2 regions of the Blautia sp. CAG:257 genome follow, and region 1 is predicted to be linked to the other one. Evidence: predicted binding sites of a transcription regulator. Region 1 holds the regulator's gene; the other holds the start of a gene.
What was found. Region 1 encodes HrcA, which represses chaperone genes, less so after heat shock. Its sites were predicted from a motif close to TGTTAGCACTCNNNNNNNNNGAGTGCTAACA; they were not measured.
Positions count from the first base shown of each region.

Region 2: the regulator HrcA is predicted to act here: its motif matches at 1,592-1,622, upstream of QVP40_RS08455 (Hsp20/alpha crystallin family protein).

Region 1 covers NZ_HF999112.1:6,999-14,475, forward strand. Annotated here, with positions in the region: gene QVP40_RS12280 (GGDEF domain-containing protein) at 1-308, shown strand, start outside; gene QVP40_RS12285 (sensor domain-containing diguanylate cyclase) at 360-977, shown strand; gene QVP40_RS12290 (EAL domain-containing protein) at 950-1,780, shown strand; gene hrcA (heat-inducible transcriptional repressor HrcA) at 2,187-3,257, shown strand; gene grpE (nucleotide exchange factor GrpE) at 3,276-3,905, shown strand; gene dnaK (molecular chaperone DnaK) at 4,090-5,970, shown strand; gene dnaJ (molecular chaperone DnaJ) at 5,995-7,176, shown strand; partial or broken gene QVP40_RS12315 (50S ribosomal protein L11 methyltransferase) at 7,329-7,477, shown strand, end outside.
Region 2 covers NZ_HF999069.1:19,145-26,621, reverse strand. Annotated here, with positions in the region: gene QVP40_RS08465 (tRNA dihydrouridine synthase) at 1-565, opposite strand, end outside; gene QVP40_RS08460 (DUF6483 family protein) at 1,103-1,489, opposite strand; gene QVP40_RS08455 (Hsp20/alpha crystallin family protein) at 1,758-2,210, shown strand; gene QVP40_RS08450 (galactose ABC transporter substrate-binding protein) at 2,267-3,334, opposite strand; gene QVP40_RS08445 (sugar ABC transporter substrate-binding protein) at 3,354-4,316, opposite strand; gene QVP40_RS08440 (sensor histidine kinase) at 4,313-6,115, opposite strand; gene QVP40_RS08435 (response regulator) at 6,137-7,477, opposite strand, start outside.

The DNA.
Region 1 (7,477 bases):
TTCTGGATCAGGCAGATGAAAAAATGTATGAAGAAAAATTAAGGCATTATAAAAATAATGTTCTTGCCTGTGAGGAAGAAATTTCTCTGAGTAAGCAAAGCGGAAAAACAAGCATGGACTATCCTGCAGAGTATCTTTATGAGGCAATTGTACACAGTACGGATGACTATCTTTATGTATGTAATATGAAAACAGGGGTTTTTCAATATACGTCTGCTTTGATTGATGAGTTTGATCTTCCGGGAGAAGTAATAGAATCTCCCATTGGATACTGGAGAAAGATTGTTCATCCGGATGACTGGAATTGATTTTATAAATCAAATATGGAAATCGGTGAAAACAGAAGAGATGCCCATTATGTGGAATTTCGTGCGAAACAGAGAAGCGGAAAATACGTATGGATGAGATGCCGTGGATATCTTACACGAGATGAATGTGGGATACCGGTTATATTTGCCGGAATCATGCATAAAATGGACGGACAGAATAAGGTGGATCCCCTTACACAGCTTTTTAATCACAGGATGTTTATGAAAAGAATCAGAAAGTACATAGAAAAAAGTCAGGAAGAGAAAATTGCAGTTGCTATTTTGGACGTGGATAATTTCCGGCAGATCAATGAACTTTACAGCAGAAAATTCGGAGACAGGATTTTATGTACAATAGCTTATAATATACAGGTATTGCTACCTGATAATGCAAGGCTGTTTCGATTGGATAATGACCGCCTGGGATTTCTTATGAGAGATGCGGGAAAAAAAGAAGTAAATCAATTTTTTTCAAGAATACAAAAAAGATTCAGTGCTCTTCAGGAATGGAAAAAAGAGAAACTTGAAATTCATCTGTCAGCAGGCTGTGCTTTTTTTCTGATAGCGGCCAGACGGCAGATGAATTGTATCTGCATGCAGACTATGCCCTACAGTATGCAAAAGAACAGGGAAAAGACAGAATGGTCATATTCACAGAAGAGATCCTGAATCAAAAAAGTCATATGCTGGAACTTCTTAAAGTGCTGAGAGATGCAATGAATCATGAGTTTCGTGGATTTTATCTGGACTATCAGCCTCAGGTAAACGGCAGAACAAAAGCGCTGACCGGTGTAGAAGCTCTGGTACGTTTTTGTGATGAGAAGGGAAACCGTATTTCACCAGTGGAATTCATTCCGGTTATGGAAAAAGAAGGAATGATTTATGAAATGGGGAGATGGGTACTGAGACAGGCAATCCGGGATGCAGGAGAATGGATCAGGATCAAGCCGGATTTTGATATTAGTGTAAATGCTTCAGCTCTTGAGATGATGAATGACCAGTATATAGAAGATGTAGAAAAAATTCTGGAAGAGGAAAAATTTCCTGCAAAGAATCTTGTAATTGAACTGACAGAAAGCAGTGCAGTGCAAAGAATGGATATTTTCAGAAATAAATATAAAAAACTTCGGGAAATGGGAATCCGTATTGCGATGGACGATTTTGGTACAGGGTATTCTTCTTTAGAATTTTTGAAAAATGCTCCGATTGATCTGGTTAAAATTGACAGGAGCTTTCTGAAAGATATTTTATACAGCCGATTTGATTCTGCCTTTATCACTTTTATAGTGGAAATCTGCCATGATGTAAATATTAAAGTCTGTCAGGAAGGTGTGGAAACACTGGAAGAATATGAAATGCTGAAAAAAATGGAACTTGATTGTATTCAGGGATATTATTTTGGAAAACCTATGAGCAAAAATGCCATAAGAAATAAAATTTCAGCGGAATGTCAGACGGAAGGAAACGATTAAGGTTTTAGAAACGCTGAAAATGAACTTTCTGATGCAGAAACTGCAAAACAGAAGTATTTGAAGCTTTACCACTGCAACAGCAGTTATCTGTTTCTTATTCCGGACTGTAAACTGATGATTCCTTCAAAGACAGTGACGGTTTAAAAGCTTGAAAAATGGAGTCAGAACAGGGAATCGGGTAAGACTGGAGAAAGTTATAATATACAGCGCCTGTAAGTTCCTTGTTATATGAATGCAGATATTTCAGATCCGTATTCTCTGGAATGTCTGTATTTTTTGTATACAAAAGATTTTTATAAAAATATCTCTTATCTCTTGACAAAATATTTTAACGGTGCTATCTTAACAATGTAGATGTTAGCACTCCTTGATATTGAGTGCTAATAAAAGGAAAGGAGCTGAGGGCGTGGAAGATATTTTGACTGATCGTAAGAAGAAGATTTTAAAAGCGATCATCAAGACCTATATGGAAACAGGGGAGCCGGTGGGATCCCGGACAATTTCCAAGTATACAGATCTTAATGTCAGCTCAGCAACAATCCGAAATGAAATGTCTGACCTGACAGATTTAGGCTATATTGTGCAGCCTCATACCTCTGCCGGAAGAATTCCTTCAGATAAAGGGTATCGGCTGTATGTGGATGAGCTGATGCAGGAAAAGGAAGATGAGATTGAAGAGATACGAAATCTGATGATTGAGAAAACAGACAAGATGGAAAAGGTCCTGAAAAAAGTGGCCAGAGTTCTTGCCTGCAATACCAATTACGCAACAATGATCTCAGTTCCCCAGTACAGCGGAAGTAAGCTGAAATTTATCCAGCTTTCCAGAGTAAATGAGCTTCAGCTGGTAGCAGTAGTTGTCTGTGAGGGAAATGTCATCCGGAACCAGATCATAGATCTTGATGAGGAAATGGATGACGAGACAATTTTAAAACTGAATCTTCTTCTGAATACAAATCTCAACGGGCTTCCGATTCAGGATATTAATCTGGGAATGATTGCAAGACTGAAGGAACAGGCGGGAATCCACAGCGGGCTGGTTGCCACTGTATTGGACGCAGTAGCGGCTACCATACATGTGGATGAAGAGGATCTGGAAATCTATACGTCAGGTGCTACGAACTTCTTCAAGTATCCGGAATTATCAGATAAAGAAAAAGCAACAGGACTGATCTCCGCCTTTGAAGAAAAACAGCAGCTTGCAGACCTTGTAAAGGAAAGCATGGCAGATGCGGACAATACAGGGGTTCAGGTGTATATCGGAGATGAACTTTCGATTCCGACCATGAAGGACTGCAGTGTTGTAACAGCTACTTATGAGCTTGGTCAGGGGCTGCATGGTACCATCGGTATTGTAGGACCGAAACGAATGGATTATGAAAATGTTGTTAATAATCTGAAGACCCTGAAGGTTGAATTAGATCAGGTATTTGGAAAAAATAAAAAAGAAAATGGTGACAGCCAGCAGGCAGGATAGAAAGGTGGTAGAGAACGCGTGGCAGAAGAAAAGAAGAACGCAGCTGAAGTACAGGAAGACACAGAAAAAGAAATTTCTGAAAATGAGACTGTAACAGAAGCTCAGGAAGATTCACCGGAAGCCACAGCCGGAGAGAATACCGCAGAGGGAAGCGAAGCTTCCGCGGATGAAAAAACTGAGGGAAAGACCAAAACCTCTTTCTTTGGAAAAAAGAAAAAGGATAAAAAAGATCAGCAGATCGAGGAGCTGACTGACAGGCTGAAACGCAGCATGGCAGAGTTTGATAATTTCCGTAAACGTACAGAAAAAGAAAAATCCAGTATGTATGTGATCGGAGCAAAAGAGATCATTGAAAACATGCTTCCGGTAGTTGATAACTTTGAAAGAGGTCTTGCACAGGCTCAGGAAGGAGATGCTTTTGCAGACGGCATGAAGATGATCTACAAACAGCTTATGACAACACTTGAGGGACTTGGCGTGGAAGCGATTGAGGCTGTCGGCAAAGAATTTGATCCGGATTTCCATAATGCAGTAATGCATGTGGAAGATGAGAAAGCCGGAGACAATATGGTTGTGGAAGAGCTTCAGAAAGGCTACACCTATAAAGGATTTGTAGTTCGTCACAGTATGGTAAAGGTTGCCAATTGACCTAGAGCACTTAATGAAAACAAGCCGTATGGCGCAGGTTGAATTTAGTGCGAAGGTCGCACGAAGGAACTTAATGAATCTGACCGCAGGGAAGGATGAATTTAGTGAATCGGGCATCCTTAGATAATAAGTAGTCATGGATATAGAGACAAAGAATGAAAATAAATCAGGAGGAAAAATTATCATGGGAAAAATTATTGGTATTGACTTAGGAACAACAAACAGTTGTGTGGCAGTTATGGAAGGTGGCCAGCCCACCGTTATCGCAAATACAGAGGGTGCAAGAACTACACCATCCGTAGTAGCTTTTACAAAAACAGGAGAGCGTCTGGTAGGTGAGCCTGCAAAACGTCAGGCAGTTACCAACGCAGAAAAAACAATCTCCTCCATTAAGAGAGAGATGGGTTCTGATTATCGTGTAACAATTGACGACAAGAAATATTCTCCGCAGGAAATTTCCGCTATGATTCTTCAGAAGCTGAAAAAAGATGCAGAGGGATATCTTGGCGAGACTGTAACAGAAGCAGTTATCACAGTTCCGGCTTACTTTAATGACGCTCAGCGTCAGGCAACCAAGGATGCAGGTAAGATTGCAGGTCTTGATGTAAAACGTATCATCAACGAGCCGACAGCAGCAGCTCTTGCATATGGTCTTGACAATGAAAAAGAACAGAAGATCATGGTATATGACCTTGGCGGCGGTACTTTCGATGTTTCCATCATTGAAATCGGCGATGGTGTTATCGAGGTTCTTTCCACAGCAGGAAACAACCGCCTTGGTGGTGACGACTTTGACCAGAAGATCACAGACTATATGCTTGCAGAGTTCAAGAGAACTGAGGGCGTAGATCTTTCCAGCGACAAGATGGCTCTCCAGAGACTGAAAGAAGCTGCTGAAAAAGCAAAGAAAGAGCTTTCTTCTGCAACAACTACAAACATCAACCTTCCGTTCATCACTGCAACAGCAGAGGGACCGAAGCATTTTGATATGAACCTTACAAGAGCAAAATTTGATGAGCTCACACATGATCTTGTTGAAAAAACAGCAGAGCCGGTACGTCGTGCACTGTCTGATGCAGGCATCACAGCTTCCGAACTTGGCCAGGTACTTCTGGTAGGTGGATCTACACGTATCCCGGCTGTACAGGATAAAGTAAAACAGCTCACAGGCAAAGAGCCAAGCAAATCTCTGAACCCGGATGAGTGCGTTGCACTTGGCGCTTCCGTACAGGGTGGTAAGCTTGCAGGAGATGCAGGCGCAGGCGATATCCTTCTTCTGGATGTTACTCCTCTGTCTCTTTCTATCGAGACAATGGGTGGAATCGCAACACGTCTGATCGAGAGAAATACAACAATTCCTACAAAGAAGAGCCAGATCTTCTCCACAGCAGCAGACAACCAGACTGCTGTAGATATCAATGTTGTACAGGGTGAGCGTCAGTTCGCAAGAGATAACAAATCTCTTGGCCAGTTCCGTCTGGACGGAATCCCGCCAGCACGTCGTGGTGTTCCGCAGATCGAGGTTACTTTTGATATTGATGCCAACGGTATTGTAAATGTTTCGGCAAAAGATCTTGGAACAGGAAAAGAGCAGCACATTACTATTACAGCAGGCTCCAACATGTCTGATTCCGAAATTGACAAGGCTGTAAAAGAAGCAGCAGAGTTTGAGGCTCAGGACAAGAAACGTAAAGAGGCAATTGATACAAGAAATAATGCAGATTCCATGGTATTCCAGGTTGAGAATGCCCTGAAAGAAGCAGGCGATAAAATTGATGCAAATGACAAAGCAGCAGTTGAGACAGACCTCAACGCACTGAAAGATCTTCTTGCACAGACTGCAAATGCTGAGATGACAGACGCACAGGTAGCTGATATCAAGGCTGCACAGGAAAAAATGATGGAAAGCGCTCAGAAGCTGTTTGCAAAAATGTATGAGCAGACACAGCAGGGCGGAGGCCAGGCAGGCCCGGACATGGGCAACATGGGCGGCGGAGCTTCCCAGGGCGGAAACGAAGCCGGATATGGCGATGATGTAGTAGACGCAGACTATAAAGAAGTCTGATAGAAAGCACAGGAAAGAGAAACGATGGCTGATAAAAGAGATTACTATGAAGTCCTGGGCGTTGCAAAAAATGCCAGTGACGCGGAACTGAAAAGAGCATATCGAAAGTTAGCCAAAAAGTATCACCCGGATGTAAATCCGGGTGATAAAGAAGCAGAGGCGAAATTTAAAGAGGCTACGGAAGCATATGGCATTTTAAGCGATCCGGACAAAAGAAAACAGTACGACCAGTTCGGTCATGCAGCTTTTGAAAATGGCGGCGGCGGTGCCGGAGGATTCGGCGGATTTGATTTTAACGGCGCTGATATGGGCGATATTTTCGGTGATATTTTCGGTGACCTGTTTGGCGGCGGAAGCAGAAGACGTGCAAACAATGGACCGATGAGAGGCGCAAACCTTCGTGCAAGAGTGAATATCACTTTTGAGGAAGCGGTATTTGGCTGTGAAAAAGAGCTGGAAATCGTTCTGAAGGATGAATGTACGGATTGTCACGGAACAGGAGCAAAACCCGGAACTCAGCCTGTAACCTGTCCGAAATGTAATGGAGAAGGACAGATTGTATATACTCAGCAGTCCATGTTCGGTATGGTGCGTAATGTCCAGACCTGTCCGGAATGCGGCGGTACAGGAAAAGTAATCAAAGAAAAATGTACTTCCTGCCGTGGAGCCGGATATACATCTTCCAGAAAGAAGATTCAGGTATCCATTCCTGCTGGTATTGACAATGGACAGAGCATCCGTATTCGTGAAAAAGGAGAACCGGGCACAAACGGCGGCCCAAGAGGCGACCTTCTTGTGGAGGTAAATATTGCCCGCCATCCTATTTTCCAGAGACAGGATATGAATATTTTCTCTTCTGCGCCTATTACCTATGCGCAGGCTGCTCTTGGCGGAGAGGTTCATATCAATACAGTGGATGGAGACGTTGTTTATGATGTGAAGCCGGGAACTCAGACTGATACCCGCATCCGTCTGAAAGGCAAGGGTGTTCCTTCTCTGAGAAACAAGAATGTCCGTGGAGATCATTATGTGACTCTGGTTGTTCAGGTTCCTACAAACCTGAATGAAGAGGCAAAGGAAGCTCTCCGCAAGTTTGACGAGGCCTGTGGAAACAGACCGTCAGAGACAAACAGCGAAGGCACAGAGAAACATGAAAAGAAGAAAAAAAGCTTTATGGATAAGCTGAAAGAGACTTTTGAAGATTAATAAATCTTTTAAAGAAAAGAGGGAAACCTCTTTTCTTTTTTTGTTCTTTCGTGTATGATAAAGTGCGAGGTATTATAAGTATAACAAAGTATCAGCCGGAAGCCCGGCAGATCATAGAAACATATATTTTATGATAAAACAGGAGATTTGTTATGAAGTGGAAAAAGTTTAAAATAAAAACCAGAACCGAGGCAGAGGATATCATTATCAGCACTTTATATGATATTGGCCTGGAAGGTGCGCAGATTGAGGATAATGTACCTCTTACTGCGCTGGAAAAGGAGCAGATGTTTGTGGATAT
Region 2 (7,477 bases), on a different contig from region 1:
AAAGAGAGTGCCTGCTGCTTTCCTCTGCTTTTTTAAAGGCCTCCCAGTGAATGGTATTCTTCTTATACTGATCTGTTTTCAGCCTGGGATGTATGATAAGCTCCTCCAGAGGATATTTTTCAAAAATTTCCAGAAGCTGAGGCCATTCCTCCTCATCCTCCACTCCAATTCTTGTTTTTATGGAAACAGTCATTGGACAGGACGCAAAAATTTCCTCCAGAAAACGATCCAGTTCCCTGGGAAACGCCAGAAAACCGGAGCCTCTGTTTCTTGATGTAACCGTAGGAGAAGGACAGCCCAGATTCAGATTCACCTTATCATATCCATATTGTCTGATCTCTTTTGCAATAGCAAGAAAATCCTCCGCCCGGTTTGTCAGAATCTGAGGGATCAGCTCCATCCCTTCATTATTTTCCGGAAGGATATCCCTGATCTCCTTCTGATTCAGACGCCTGCTCATAATAAACGGAGCAAAATAACGATCTATGTTCCCGAAGCTTTTATGATACGCTGCCCGGTAAATATATCCGGTAATTCCTTCCATTGGTGCCATATAAAACTGCATATATCAAATTCCTTATCTGTGATTTATTTTTACAGTCTGTATTATATCGTTTTGCACAGTTTATGGCAATATTTCCACCTGATATATGCAAAATCAATGTTTCCTGCTATACAAAAAAGCCTGTTTTCAGGCTCCCAAAAATCATTTGCATTATTCCATTTTCTGCTCTATAATATGTTTAGAGGAACAACCGCCCACAAGGGGTTGACCTGTTTAAAAGCGTACATAGAAAATGCCACCCTAAACTCGCCAAAGTTCTGAGGGTGGTTTTTCTATGCTTTAAATCATTATCGACAGAACGTAAAAACGAATGTCAGCAATGCAAGAATGAACATTCCAAAAGCCATAAGGTCTTTAAAATCAAAATGTTTCATCAGCACCACCCCCATTCTATGTAAGAATAGAGGTCAGCCACCCTGTAACACGGTTATTCCATTTCCATATCATAGCATATTCGCATATTTTATTTCAATGTTTATTCTTCTTTATTCACCGCAAGTTTTTTACATTTTTCGACATTATATGTGGCTGATATTTTTACATAATCTCTGTGCGGAAGGCTTCCGCAATCCCACTTAATCCATATCTGTCTGCCAGATCCTGGATTCCCGTCATAATTTCCTCCCGACTGAAATTATGCTCCTCCAGAAACTCATCCGTTTTTCCATTCAGACTGTAATAAAACAGCAGCCCTGTTTTCAGCCTGCTTCTGTCTCCATCGCAGGTCATTTCATAAAGCTGATTTTCTGCCTCATCTATTTTCCCCTCTTCTGTTAAGGCTATCAGCCTTTCAAGTTCAGCCCTTTCACTCTCGTTCTCAATTATCTCTGGCGTCAGCTCCTGCGCATCCACCTGAAACAGCATTTTCAGCACTGCACGCACCATTTCCCGGATCTGTCTGAGTATGTAGTCATCCTGAAGCATAGCGTAAACTCCTTTCAGTATCTATGATAGTTTTTCATAGATTAACATAAATAATACTTCTATTGCAATCTCTTATATCCGTTCACACATTTTTCACAAAATAATTAGCACTCACCTCTTGACTCTGCTAGCAGCAAGTGTTATATTACATACAGAACAAAGGAAGGGAAATAAAAAGATACAAAACCTGCATCTTTCGTTTCCTGAAACCTCCCGGTTCCGTAATAACACATATTAACATAGATAATAAAAAAAGGAGAGATGACTTATGTTAATGCCTAGTATTTTTGGAGAAAACTTATTTGATGATGACTGGATGAACTTTGGATTCAATGACAACTTCTGGGGAAAGAAAAATCCATTATATGGAAAACATGCTCAGAACATGATGAAAACAGACGTCCGCGAAAAAGACGACAGCTATGAACTTGATGTTGATCTGCCAGGCTTTAAAAAAGATGAAATCAAAGTTCAGCTGAAAGACGGCTATCTTACCTTATCCGCTGCCAAAGGTCTTGACAAAGATCAGCAGGATAAACAGGGCAATTACATCCGCAGAGAGCGTTATGCAGGCACTATGAGCAGAAGCTTCTTTGTAGGAGAGGATGTTGCCCAGGAAGATATCCATGCAAAATATGAGGACGGCATCCTGAGGCTTTCTGTACCAAAGAAAGCGCCGAAAAAAATAGAAAACACCGGCTATATTTCAATTGAAGGCTGATGCTTTCATCTTCTCTTTATTCTCCGGGGTCTTTCAGACCCCGGTTTTTATATACCTTATTCTGACTGGCGGCTCTGTATCTCGCTTACATTCTCAGCCGTTACTTTCTGATAGGGAAGACGAATATATTTTCCATCCTGAAGCGTATATTCAGGACTGAGGTCCTTTTTCAGAATAAGAGAGCCCGCCAGCTCCAGCATTCCCTGGGCCTGTCCTTTTGCATCATTCAGAACAGTGCCAAGAAGCTCTCCCTTTTCTACGGCTTTCAGCCCTACATCTGTTCCGTCAACTCCCAAAATCACCGGCCAGTTATCTGACTGACTGTCCATTCCCCGGGCCTTAAGAGCATCGGCAGCCCCTAGCGCCATATCGTCGTTATTGGCAAGTATCACTTCAATTTCAGATCCATAAGAATTAAGAAACGGCGTTATTTTATTAGAGGCCTGATCTCTGTTCCAGTTGGCAATCTCATCAGCAAGCTTTTCTACTGTGTATCCGCTTTCTGTAATTTTATTGATCACGGACATACTGCGTACCATGGAATCATTATGTCCTGCCTCGCCTTCCAGCATCACATATTGAAGAATGCCGTCCCCGTTTGTGTCAATAGATGCAAAATCCTGTTCGCATTGTTCTACCAGGATTTCTCCCTGAAGCTGCCCGGATTCAAAAGCATCTGCCCCTACATAATAAAGCTCCTCCCAGCGTTCCAGATCTTCTTCCACCAGCTCTCTGTTAAAAAAAATCACCGGAACATGATTACTTTTTGCTTTTTCAATAATGATGGAAGCGTCCGTTCTGTCAACCAAATTGATGCAGGCAAGATCACATCCTTCTTCAATAAAATTTTCCATTTGATCATTTTGAGTAAACTGACTCTGATCTGCATTCTGAATATCCAAAGTAATGGAAATTCCCCAGTCCTTTTCCTTTTCTCTGGCATATGACTGAAGCTGGGAAATGATTTCTGACATAAATGTATCATATTGATCGTACACACTGACACCGATCTTTATGCTCTGCGGCTGTATTTCCGCAGTCTTTTTGCTGCCCGAACATCCGCTGAAAACTACTGTCATACAGCATATTCCTGCCAGGACCCATGTTCTTTTTTCCCTGTTCACTTTCCCTTCCTCCTACGGATCAGATATCCGAGAACAGCAAACGTTCATTTTCATCTTCATACAGAGATTTCTTTGTTACTGTTCTGTATCTGATGCTGGTATTTTTCTCTATCCACTCTTTTTTCTTATTTTCTACCAGGCAGGTAAGCCCCTGATATCCCATGTTAAATTCATTTTGATAAACCAGCATGGAAATATCTTCGTTATCCAGAGCATTTACCGTCTGAGCAGTGTTTCCGGTTCCATATATTTTACAGATGTCCTGATTTTTTCCCCGGCTCTGTCTGCTCTCTTTCCACAGTGCGGCTGCCCGTTCTGTTGTGCTTTTATCCAGGGTTACCAGATAAGGAATCTGGTCAAAAAGCCCGGCGCTGAAGTCTCCGCTCAGGCTGCTTATCAGCACCTTACGACCTGAATTTTTCAAGGTATCTCTAAGTCCTTTATAGCGCAGATTCACACTGTCCCGTTCCATATTTTCTGTTATTATTGTTACCTTTCCAGGGGCTTTGGTCCGCTCCATATCCTCCAGAACAGCCTCCCCCAATGCCTTTCCCATAGCATAATCATCAGACCGGATCACAGGAAAAGAATCTCCCGCGCCTGTTTCCACAAAAATAATCGGAATAGAAATCATCATATTTTCCAGGGCTTCCTGAATCTCCCGGCTGTTTACAGCAGCCATTAAAATACCTGAACTTTTTCCGCGGATCTCCTTATTTACTTCCTTCATCTGATCTTCTGCCGTATCATTTTCTGAAAGGTAAATATAATTTACATCTACGTTCAGATCTTCTTCTGCCTGCATGATTCCCTGAATAAGAGTCCCCCACTCATCCTCTGTATTCTGATAAAGAATCACTGAATAAACATCCGAAGACTCTTTTTTCCGGGCAAAAACCCCGTAGTAATACAGGCCGCCCAGCGCGATCACAGCAGCCAGAAGGAGCGCCAGACTTTTCCACTGAAACCGTTTCTTTTTCATTGTCTGTCCCCCTTCTCCACACTGGAAGTCTCTTCTGTTTTGGGAAGATGAATCCTTACAGTTGTTCCTTCGTCCGGCTCGCTTTCAACCTCCAGGCCATACTCTGAGCCAAAATAAAGCTGAATACGCTGATGTACATTTTTCAGCCCTATGCCCGATCCTCTGCTCCGGGTTTCAGATTCCTCTGTCAGAAGTCCGGCCACCTGCTCTTCCGGCATTCCCGGACCATTATCCTCAACTTCTATAAAAAGCTCCTGATCCTTTGTATAAGCCCTGATATAAATTTCTCCCTCGCCGTCCATATATTCCATACCATAATAGATTGCATTTTCGATCAGCGGCTGAATGATCAGCTTAATTGTTCTGTACTTTTCAATCCCTTCTTCAACCTCAAAAAAGGAAGTGAATTTGTTCTTATATCTGTACTTCTGGATATCCAGATAGCTTCCTGCATGCTGCAGTTCCTCCCCTACTGTAATGATATTTCTTCCTCTGGAAAGACTGATACGGAACAGCTTTCCAAGCGCATGTACCATAAATACAGCGTCCTGATAGCGTTCACTTTCTATCATCCACATAATAGAATCCAGGGTATTATAAAGAAAATGAGGATTGATCTGAGACTGAAGGGCATCCAGCTCACTTTTTCGCTTTTCTTCCTGCTCTTTTACAATGTCATCTGTCAGTTTCCGCAGCTGTTCCACCATAGACCGAATGGTATTTCCCAGATGCTGAATTTCCGAAGAACCTCCAATATAAATTTCAGGTTTCTGATCTACACCAATAGATTTCAGAGAATTTTCCAGCTTTTTCAGAGGCTTGACAATTCGCACAGCCACAAACTGATTGGCAAATATCATCAGGCATACAGCCAGGATAATCATGATCACAGCCATAATTTCTGTTCTGTTAAAATCCTGGAACAGTCTGTCTGCCGGAGTTACACTGACAATTTTCCACCCGGTATAGCCCACTGTTTTTACCACAACTGTCCTGTCTTCGCCCTGAAATCTTTCTTCATATACACCGTCCTCGTAGTGACTGGCTACCATATTATTTTCTTTCAGCATATTGGAAAAAATAAGGTTCTGTTTGGGATGATAAATAATCTCACCATCACTGTTAATAAGATAAACATACCCCATATCCTGGCTGTTGATCTCTGTAAAAAGCTGACGTATTCCGCTGAAATTCATGTCAACCAGCAGAATCCCACCGGATATTTTTCCTTCTGTGGTAAGCTCAACTCCCCTGCTTAAAGACACTACCCAATAATAGCGTCCATTGCTGTTTTCAAAAATATTCTGCACATGAAGCTCTGAAAAATGAAGATTCTCCATTTTATTCTGGGCGCTGGTAAACCAGCTCTGCTGTGTGATATCTACATTATTTTTTACGTTTCCCACAGGCGCTGCTCCCAGCAGCTCACCATTCCCTGAAAAACATGCGATGCTTACAAGACTGTCTTTATTTACCTCATAAAGAAGGTTAAGTTCATGAGAAATATCATCCTTGCTCATGTCTACTTTTTTGATCACATTATAGTACATGGCGTCAGAAATACGCATCATGCTCCGGAGATAATTGTTCAGATTGATCTCCACCTGATTTACAAGCTGACGGGTATCATTCAGCATCATTTCCTTTGCTGCTCTGCCATAGCTCTGATAAAGAAAAACACCAATAAATACCATTCCAATCAAGGCAACCAAAGTAAAAGAAGCTGAGATCACAAACTGCAGATCCCGTCGTTTTATATGGCAGACAAGCTGATTCCATTTATTTTTTATGTACTTCATAAACCCATAACTCTTTTAATTTTAATCCTCATTCTTCTCCTTTACAGACATCTCTGCCCTGTATTTTGACGGGGAAATTCCATACTGCTTTTTAAATACATAGCTGAAATAATTGGGCTCCATATACCCCACTCTGGACGCAATGATATATGTTTTATCCTCTGTTGTACGAAGAAGCTCCAGCGCATGTTCCAGACGTATTTTTGTCAGATAAGCTACAAAACTCATGCCCACTTCTCTTTTAAATATTGTGGAAAAATAGGCGGCGCTTACATTCAGACAGCGGCACAGACTGTCCGCAGAAAGGTCGCTTTCTTTATAGTGTTCCTCAATATATGCCTTTGCCTGCTCTGTCAGCCGTGCTGCCGAATCCCGCCTTTCATGCCTGAGAACATGGCGCAGATTGGTACACACTTCCTGCAGCCATCCTTCCAGTTCCTCAACTGTTACCATCCTGTAAAGCTCCTGCCATGAGCCTGCATGGTCTCCAAAAATCTGGCTGGGCTGAAGCTTATACGCCCGTCCGATCTTCATAAGCTCAGACAAAAGTTCCATAAAAAGAAGCTGATACTGTCCCGGAGAGATCGGTTTCTTCCGGATACTGTCCATAATCTGAGCAATGGCTGCATTTGTTTCGTCCCTGTTTCCCAGCTTCACTGCATGAACAAGATTCTGAAACTCATATTCTGTAACAGGTATATTTTCCTCAGAGCTGGGCTCAATATCATTGATATAAAGCACCTGTCCGCTTCCCAGAATACTTCTGTATTCCATGGCATTTACTGCCTCTTCATAGGAAGTATGCAAGGCGTCAATATGTGTGCAGATCTGCCCCACAGCAGCTGTCACAGAAGACTTGAGAACACGAAATGCCATTTTACAGATCTGATCCAGATGATAAAGAACCTGCTCTGTTTCTTCTCTCTCTTTCATCATAAAAATTACAATTACCTGATCCAGAAAAGCAGTACTGAAAAAGCGGATTCTGTCCTGAAGATAGTCCTGAACCATGTCCTTTAAGGATAAAGTAAAAAGCTGGGCCGACTGCGCAGGCTCTTCTCTGGGACTTACATCCATATACAGAGCTGACACCACATAAAAAGGAGCCTCCAGATGCATTTCGTAGGTTTCCATCATCATCCTGGCCCGTTCTCCGGCAATCCTGCCCTCCAGAATTCCCATGACAAGCTGCTCCCGCATAGCGGGAAGGCTCTTTCGGTAATACTCTGACAGTCTGTTCAGATTCCTGTATTCGTCATACTCCTGATCCAGCTTTTTCCGGACTTTTGAAAACGCAGCCTCCATATCTCCTGCGCTGATCGGCTTCAGAAGATATTCTTCTGCTTCCAGGTGAACCGCTTC